Regions from separate parts of the Microbacterium sp. NPDC077184 genome, predicted to be linked through region 2. Evidence: predicted binding sites of a transcription regulator. Region 2 holds the regulator's gene; the other holds the start of a gene.
What was found. The regulator LexA, encoded in region 2, represses DNA repair genes until DNA is damaged. The targets are predictions, from matches to a motif close to TCGAACANNTGTTCGA.

Region 1: the regulator LexA is predicted to act here: its motif matches at 2,406-2,421, upstream of AB0O93_RS13170 (Rv2578c family radical SAM protein).

Annotation. Positions count from the first base shown of each region.
Region 1 covers NZ_JBFBMM010000007.1:98,796-103,002, forward strand. Annotated here, with positions in the region: gene AB0O93_RS13155 (energy-coupling factor transporter transmembrane component T) at 1-26, shown strand, start outside; gene AB0O93_RS13160 (acyl-CoA dehydrogenase family protein) at 51-1,214, opposite strand; gene AB0O93_RS13165 (M15 family metallopeptidase) at 1,308-2,318, opposite strand; gene AB0O93_RS13170 (Rv2578c family radical SAM protein) at 2,430-3,509, shown strand; gene AB0O93_RS13175 (DEAD/DEAH box helicase) at 3,511-4,207, opposite strand, start outside.
Region 2 covers NZ_JBFBMM010000006.1:235,085-239,291, reverse strand. Annotated here, with positions in the region: gene AB0O93_RS12550 (histidinol-phosphate transaminase) at 1-956, opposite strand, end outside; gene AB0O93_RS12545 (LysM peptidoglycan-binding domain-containing protein) at 985-1,353, opposite strand; gene lexA (transcriptional repressor LexA) at 1,631-2,311, shown strand; gene AB0O93_RS12535 (hypothetical protein) at 2,381-3,706, shown strand; gene AB0O93_RS12530 (prolyl oligopeptidase family serine peptidase) at 3,743-4,207, shown strand, end outside.

The DNA of each region.
Region 1 (4,207 bases), on a different contig from region 2:
CGACCTTCCCGTGGGCCATCGCCTGACGCGGAGCCCGCCGAACGGATCGCTCAGCGCTTGCCGGCGAGCTGACGCCCGACGATCTCGCGCATGATCTCGTTCGTGCCGCCGTAGATGCGGTGGACGCGGGCGTCGAGGAAGGCCCGCGCGATCGGGTACTCCATGATGTAGCCGTAACCGCCGTGGAGCTGAACGCACGCGTCGAGCACATCCCACTCGCGCTCGGTCGTCCAGAACTTGACCTTCGCCGCTTCCTCGGCCGAGAGCTTGCCGTCGCGATACGCCAGGAGCGCGCGGTCGATGTACGCCCACAGCGCGTCGACGGTAGTGGCGATGTCGGCGAGGGCGAAGCGGGAGTTCTGGAAGTCGATGATGCGCTGGCCGAACGCCTCGCGCTCTTTCGTGTAGGTCAGCGTCCAATCGAGCCCCGCCTGCGCGGCGGCCGCGGCGGCGACACCGATCGAGAGGCGCTCCAGCGGCAGGTTCATCATGAGCTGCACGAACCCCTGACCCTCGCGCCCGCCGATGAGGTTCGCGTCGGGAACGAAGACGTCACTGAAGCTGAGCTCGGCGGTGTCGTGCCCCTGGAAGCCCATCTTGTGGAGCTTCTTGCCGTGGTCGAAGCCCTCCGACGCGGTCTCGATGACGAAGAGGCTGAATGCGTCGGGGCGGTCGCCCTCGCCGGTCTTGACGAAGGTGACGACGATGTCGGCGGTGGCGCCCGAGGAGATGAAGGTCTTCGCGCCGTTGACGATGTAGCCGCCGTCGACCTTCTTCGCGGTCGTCTTGATGCCGCGCAGGTCACTGCCGGCGCCCGGCTCGGTCATCGCGAGCGCGCCGATGATCTCGCCCGTCGCCATGCGCGGAAGCCAGGTCTGCTTCTGCTCGTCGGTGCCCATATGCACGAGGTACGGAACGGCGAGGTCGTCCTGGATGCCGAAAGCCCCCGCGAGGCTTCCCGCACCCGCGGCGATGATCTCCTCGTTCACGACCGCACGGAAGCGGTAATCCTGCAGCATGCCCGCGCCACCGAACTCCTCGGGGACCGAAAGCCCGATGAGACCGGACTCGCCCGCCGCGCGCATCGTGGCGCGATCGACCTCACCGTCGGCATCCCACCGGGCGATGTCGGCGAGCGTGACGTAGCGCTTGACGAACTCCTTCACGACGTCGCGGAACGCCTCGTGATCCTCGTCGTAGATGTCGCGCTCCATGGCGTGGTCCTCTCGTCCTCGAGCAAACGGATGCCGTGAAATCGCATCCCGGATGCCAGGGTACTCAGTTCCACCGACATCCGTGACCGCGAATCAGCCGATGTAGTCCGGAGCGGGCTGCAGACCGAAGAACTCCTCCAGTGATTCCCACCCGGCCTCGTGATACTCCTGAGCGAGGGACGGACCGACGTAGCGCAGGTGCCAGGCCTCGGGAACATAGCCCGTCACGTCCGTCATCCCCTCGCCGTAGCGGACAATCCAGCCGTATCGCCAGGCGTTGTCATGCACCCAACGCCCCTGAGAGCTGCCGGCGAGGTCGTCGAGCGTGCCGCAGCCACCGTCGCACGGTACGACGTCGGCGGCGAAGCCGGACTGGTGCTCGCTGAATCCCGCACGGGCGCTCACCAGATCGGCACCCTCCACCCCGCGGCCGGCGACGTGGCTGCGGTAGGTGTCGGCCTGCGTCTCGAACGAGCGGAAACCGCTTGCGAGGGCGATCTCGCCCACCCCGGCGTCACGCGCGTCGGCGGCCATGGTCGCCAGCGCCGCCGCTGACTTCTCGTGCAGCGCACCGCCGCTGAGCGAACGCACCCCGTCGGGCATCGCGAGGGCCGTCGGCCGGAACGACATCGGCGCGTAGGGGCGGACCTTGTTCACGACCATCCATGTGCGTGCCGGATCGTCGAGGCTCACGCACGGCGCCCGGTCCTCCGTCACCGCAACGCGGAACGGCTCGGCGCCGCCGAACGCGGCGATGACCGCCTCGTCCTCTCCGGCATTCAGCGCAGAGACGACCTCAGGCAGGGCGCACGGATCCACCGCGGCAGCGAGCGCCGTCTGCTCGGGAACGGGCAACGCCGCGATCGGCCCGGCGAACGCGGGCACCTCCACCGCCGAGAGCGCGGCGGATTCCGCGCCCTCCGCCGCCGCGCCGTCCGGCGTCGCCGGAGCCGGAGCCGTCAGGCTGGTCAGCGTCGCCGACGCCCCCATGAGGAGGGCCGCGACCGCCAGCACGGCCGCGCCCACGCCGATCCGCGCACCGCGCGGCGCACCTGCGTGACGCGCGGCGGGTTCGGGGGATCCGGCCTGGAGCACGTCGGCCATTGTGCCCTGCCCACGGGGTCTCGCACGACCCGGGACCCGATCTCATCGCCACCGTTCTAATACGGATCACACCCCCTTGACTTAACATCGAACTTTTGTTCCCCTGAGACTATGCGATGGCAGGGACAGCGATTGGGCGAGACGGATGCCGGGGCCCTCCCCGGCATGGAGCATCTGGGCGGGTTCGTGCAAACCGTCACGACACCCGAGTTCAACGGCGTGGTCTTCCACGAGGTTCTCGCCAAGAGCGCCCTGAACCACGTGCCGACGGCATCCGGGGTCCCGTTCGATTGGACCGTCAACCCGTATCGCGGGTGCAGCCACGCGTGCACCTACTGCTTCGCGCGGGGCACGCACGAGTACCTGGAGCTTGATGCCGGCCACGACTTCGACAGTCAGATCATCGTGAAGGTCAACGTCGCCGACGTTCTGCGGCGCGAGCTCGCGCGCCCGACGTGGCTGCACGATCCGGTGATGCTCGGGACGAACACGGATCCCTACCAGCGGGCGGAGGGACGGTACCGCCTGATGCCGGGGATCGTCTCCGCCCTGACCGACGCGGGCACGCCCTTCTCGATCCTGACGAAGGGGACGCTGCTCCGCCGCGATCTCCCGCTCCTCGTCGATGCCGCACGCGAGGTCCCCGTGACCATCGCCCTGTCGATCGCCGTCTTCGACGACGCCCTGCAACGGGCGATCGAACCCGGGACGCCGTCCACCGCCGCGCGGCTCGACACGGTGCGCGCGGCCGCCGAGGCAGGCTTCCGGGTGACGGTCTTCCTGATGCCGATCCTGCCGCACCTGACCGACTCGGTCCCGGCGCTCGACGACGCGCTCCGCCGCATCGCCGACGCCGGCGCCACACGGGTGGTCTTCGGCGCCCTGCACCTTCGTCCGGGCGCGAAGGAGTGGTTCCTACGGTGGCTCGAGCGCGAGCATCCCGAGCTGGTGTCGTCGTACCGCGGTCTTTACCCGGGCGCGGCGGCGTACGCATCCAAGGCGTATCGCACCTGGCTCGCCAAACGAGTTCGACCGCTCTTACGCCGACATGGCCTCGGCGGGCAGGCGGAGGACGACAGCCCTCGCGGCGAAGGGATGCCGGGGCTCGCGCAACGGCGGTCGACCGCCGCGACGGTGGTCACCACCGCGCGGGGCCGCGCCGCGGCATCCGCCCCGGCCATGCTCTTCTGACTCAGGCGTCGACGTTCGATGCCTGACGGCCGGAGAGCTCCTCCAGCAGATCGTCACCCGGGCGCGCGTCCTCGAACGGCGCCTCGATCTCAGCACGGTCCAGGAGTTCACTCATGCGACGACGGCGCTGACGGGTGATCAGCGTCACGACCGTACCTGCGCGACCGGCACGTCCGGTGCGGCCCGACCGGTGGAGGTAGGTCTTGTACTCGTCCGGCGCGTCGGCCTGCACGACGAGATCGATGTCGTCGACGTGGATGCCGCGGGCGGCGACGTCCGTGGCGACGAGCACCTGGACACGGCCGGAGGTCAAGCGCTCGAGGTTCCGGGTGCGCTTGGCCTGGTTCAGATCACCGTGCAGCGCGAGGGCGCGGATCCCGGCATCGTCGAACTGCTCGGCGAGCGTCTCGGCGTAGGCGCGGGTCCGGGCGAAGACGAGCGTCTTGCCCTCCCGCTCGACCAGGGACGCGAGGATGTCGGCCTTGTCGCGGTGGTCGATCACGAGGACGCGGTGGTCGATCGTTCCGGAATCCTGGTCTTCACCGGCGACCTCGTAGACGGCGGGCTCCACGAGGAACTCATCGACCAGCGCGGCGACCTCGCGGTCGAGCGTGGCGGAGAACAGCAGCTTCTGCGAGCCGTCGGCCGTGTGGCGAAGGATGCGCTGGACAGGCTCGAGGAATCCGAGCTCGCACATG
Region 2 (4,207 bases):
GCGCGGGGATCGTCGACACCGCCGAAGAGCACGAAGTTGGTCCAGGACTCGTAGGGGCGGTAGCCCAGCGCCTGCAGCGTCGCGGAGATGCGGTCGCGCTGAGCGACGATGTCGTCGACCATCCGGAGCATGGTCGGGGCGTGCTGCAGCGCGGCGGTCGCGGCCGCCTGCGTGAGCGCACTCAGGTGGTACGGAAGGCGCACCAGGCGAAGCGCGTCGACGACGGCGGGATCCGCCGCGAGGTATCCGACCCGCGCGCCCGCGAAGGCGAAGGCTTTGCTCATCGTGCGCGACACCACGAGCCGCTCGCGGCCCGGGAGCAGCGTGAGTGCGGACGGCTCTTCCCGCGGGGCGAACTCCTGATAGGCCTCGTCGACGATGACGACGCCGTCCGTGGCGTCGTACACCGCGCGGATGGCGTCCAGCCCCATCGGCGTGCCGGTGGGGTTGTTCGGCGCGCAGAGGAACACGACGTCCGCCCCGGCGTCGGCGACCTGCCGGGCCGCATCCTCCGGATCGACGGTGAAGTCCTCGCCACGTGTGCCGGCGACCCACTCCGCGCCCGTCGCGCGCGTGAGGAGCGGATACATCGAGTAGGTGGGGGCGAACCCGAACGCGCGGCGTCCCGGGCCGCCGAACGCCTGCAGCATGTGCTGGAGGACCTCGTTCGAGCCGTTCGCGGCCCAGATATTCGCCGCTTCGAGGCCGTGGCCGAGGTACTGCGCGAACCCCTCGCGCAGACCGGTGAACTCGCGGTCCGGGTACCGATTGACCTCGCGCAGCGCCAGCGCCACCGCGTCCAGGATGTCGTCGGCGACCTCTTCCGGCACCGGGTGGGTGTTCTCGTTGACGTTGAGCGCGACGGGGAGGGCTGCCTGAGGGGCGCCGTACGGTGTCATCCCGCGGAGGTCATCGCGCAGGGGGAGGTCTTCCAAGCGGGTGGTCACCCCTCCCATCGTAGAGCGCCGCGCCCGCCCGGGCCGATCACCGACCGGTCGCGTAGTCCGCGGGGATCGCGAGACTCTGACCCGCCTGCAGACCGGCGCCGTCGAGGGCGTTGAGACGTACGATGGCATCGACGACGTCGCGCGGATCCGCGCCCGGCGCGACGCGCTCGGCGATGGACCAGAGCGAATCCCCCGGCGCGACGACGACCGCTGAGAACGTGCCCTCCGGCGCGCCGGCCTCGCGTCCCGCCAGGGCACTGCCGCCGCTGATCACCGCGATCGCCATCGCAGCGGACACCGGGAGCGCCACCGCGAACGCCAGCGCACGGCGCCCCCGCGTGGTCAATCGGAGCCGCGTCCGCGGGGCGATCGGACGGGGGGACCAGGTGGTGTCGATGGTGGTCATGCTCTTCTCCTCTGAGATCGGTCGGAGCCGCTCTCTGTTCGGGAGTTCGCATGCGACCCCCGGCCAGAGGGGCCGCACGCGAACTTCTCTTCCGAAGCTATCTTCGACTATGATGGATGTCAAATGCCGGGCTGGGACCGACACTGTCGAAAGCGACACGCCCCTCCGATCCCGGCGAAGGTCCGAAGGTGCGGATACGGTTTCGACAGCGGAACCACACCACGGACCTCCGACATTCGAAGACCGCTCTGCGACACAGGGCGAGACAGGAGCCGAGATGAGCGACGTCACCGGATCTCAGAAGCCGCACACCCGGCGCCGCAAGAGCCTGAGCGAGAAGCAGCTGGCGATCCTCGAAGTCATCCAGCGGTCGATCGCCCGCCACGGATACCCGCCGAGCATGCGGGAGATCGGTGATGCGGTGGGGCTGAAGTCGCTGTCCAGCGTCACGCACCAGCTCAACCAGCTCGAGCTCAGCGGATACCTCCGGCGGGACGCCGGCAAGACCCGCGCCATGGAGGTGCTCATCGATCTGCCCGGCACGGCCACCGAAAGCCCCGTGGACGCCTCCCCCACGGTCGGCGACGCCGCCCTGGTGCCGCTGGTGGGCCGCATCGCCGCCGGTGTCCCCGTCACCGCCGACCAGCAGATCGACGAGATCTTCCCCCTGCCCCGACAGCTCGTCGGCAAGGGCGACCTGTTCATGCTCAAGGTCACCGGAGAGTCGATGATCGACGCCGCCATCTGCGACGGCGACTGGGTCGTCGTGCGTTCTCAGCCGAGCGCCGACAACGGCGACATCGTCGCCGCGATGCTCGACGGCGAAGCGACCGTGAAGACCTTCCGCCAGAGGGACGGTCACACGTGGCTGCTTCCGCGGAACTCGGCCTTCGAACCCATCCTCGGCGACGACGCCGTCGTCCTCGGCAAAGTCGTCGCCGTGCTGCGCAGCGTCTGACTCCCGGGCGCTCACCCGCCGGGGGTGATCCTCCGACGCCGACCGCGGCGGGTGCACCATGATGGCCCCATGACCATGGAGTCCTCCGATCAGGCCGCGCTCGAGGCGCGCATCCGCGAGCTGGAAGCGGAGAACGCCCGACTGGCCGTCCGCCGTGACGGCGAGCCCGCACCGCGAACCGGCCGCGGCGGGCTCCGCAGCCTCGCTTCCGCGCTGTGCATCATCATCGCCGCCGTCCTCGTGCCCGTGTCGATCGTGTCCGCCTGGACCCGCGTCCAGCTCGTGGACGAGGACGCGTTCGTGTCGACGCTCGCGCCGCTGTCGACCGACCCCGCCGTGCAGGCGCTCATCGTCGACGAGACGATGGAGGCGATCACCGACCAGGTCGACTTCGACGCCCTCACGGCCGAGGTGTTCTCGGCCGTCAGCGATCTCGGCCTCCCCCCGCGCGCGGCATCCGCCCTGGAGCTGCTCCAGCAGCCGGCCGCGGCAGGCCTCGAAAGCCTCGTCCAGACCACGGTCACCCGCGTGGTGGCCTCCGACGCCTTCACCGATGTCTGGGCGACGACGACGCGAGCGGCCCATCGCGCGCTGACCGCGGCGGCCACCTCCGACGGGGGTGGCCTGGTCGTCCGGACCGACGACGGGGTCGGCATCCAGCTGGGCGCCGTCGTCGAACGGGTCAAGGCGAACCTGCAGGATCGCGGGATCGGCGTCGCGAGCCTGATCCCGACCGTCGACCGGGTGATCATCCTCGGGGACGGTCAGAACCTGACGCTCCTGCGCACCGGCTACGCCGCGGCCGCCGTGGGCGGGTGGTGGCTTCCCGTCGTGACGCTCGCGCTCTTCGGCCTCGGCATCCTCCTCGCCCGCCGCCGCAGCGTCGCCGTCCTCGGAACGGGGGTGGCGTTGGCACTCGGCGCCGGTTCGCTCGCGGCCGGGTTCGCCCTCGGCGGCGCCGGGGTCGGGGCGGTCGCGCAGGACGCGGGCCTCTCGCCCTCGGCGCTGGAAGTCATCTACGCCCAGATGGTCGGGGCGATGGCCCACTCCGCCGCCGTCCTCGCGCTCCTCGGCGTCCTCGTCGCCGTCGCCGGATGGATGCTCGGGCGCTCCCGCCCCGCCCGCGCGCTGCGCTCCGCCGGCGGACGCGCCGGCGCCTCCGCGCGCGCCCGCGTCGCCGCGTGGGGGGTGGACACCGGTGGCTTCGGCCGCTGGCTCGGGACACGTCGCGTCCTCGTCCGCGTCCTCCTGGCCGCCGGTGCCGTGCTGTGGCTGTTCGCGCTGCGCCCCCTCGGCATCGGCGACGTCGTCGCCGTGATCCTGACGACCCTCGGCGTCGCGCTGATCCTCGAGGTGCTGCAGATCCGACAGGTCGAGGTCGAAACGGCACGGTAGCGGCGCTTCCGACGGTTTCGCTCTAGCGTGGAGGGGGTGACCACCCCCTCGGAAAACCCCGCTCCCGCGTCCGCCCCCGCCTGGGGCGCATGGCCGTCACCCCTGGACGCGCGAACGGTCGCCCGCTCCTCTCCCCGCCTCGAGGGCGCATACTTCGCCGGGCCGGCGCGCGAAGAGATCTGGTGGGGTGAATCGCTTCCCGACGAGGGCGGCCGCATCGCCGTCCGGGCGCGCAACGCGGACGGCGATGTCCGGACGCTCCTGCCCCCGCCCTGGAACGCCCGTTCACGCGTCCACGAGTACGGCGGAGGCGCATGGGCGGCGCACGACGACGTCCTGGTGTTCGTGGAGAAGACCGACCAGCGGGTCTACGTCCTCGCTCCCGACTCGACACCGACCGCGCTCACCGCGGAGGACCCGGACGTCCGCTTCGGAGGCCTGAGCATCCAGCGCGGGCGGATCCTCGCCGTCCGCGAGACCCTGGGCACGCCCGTCCGCCGC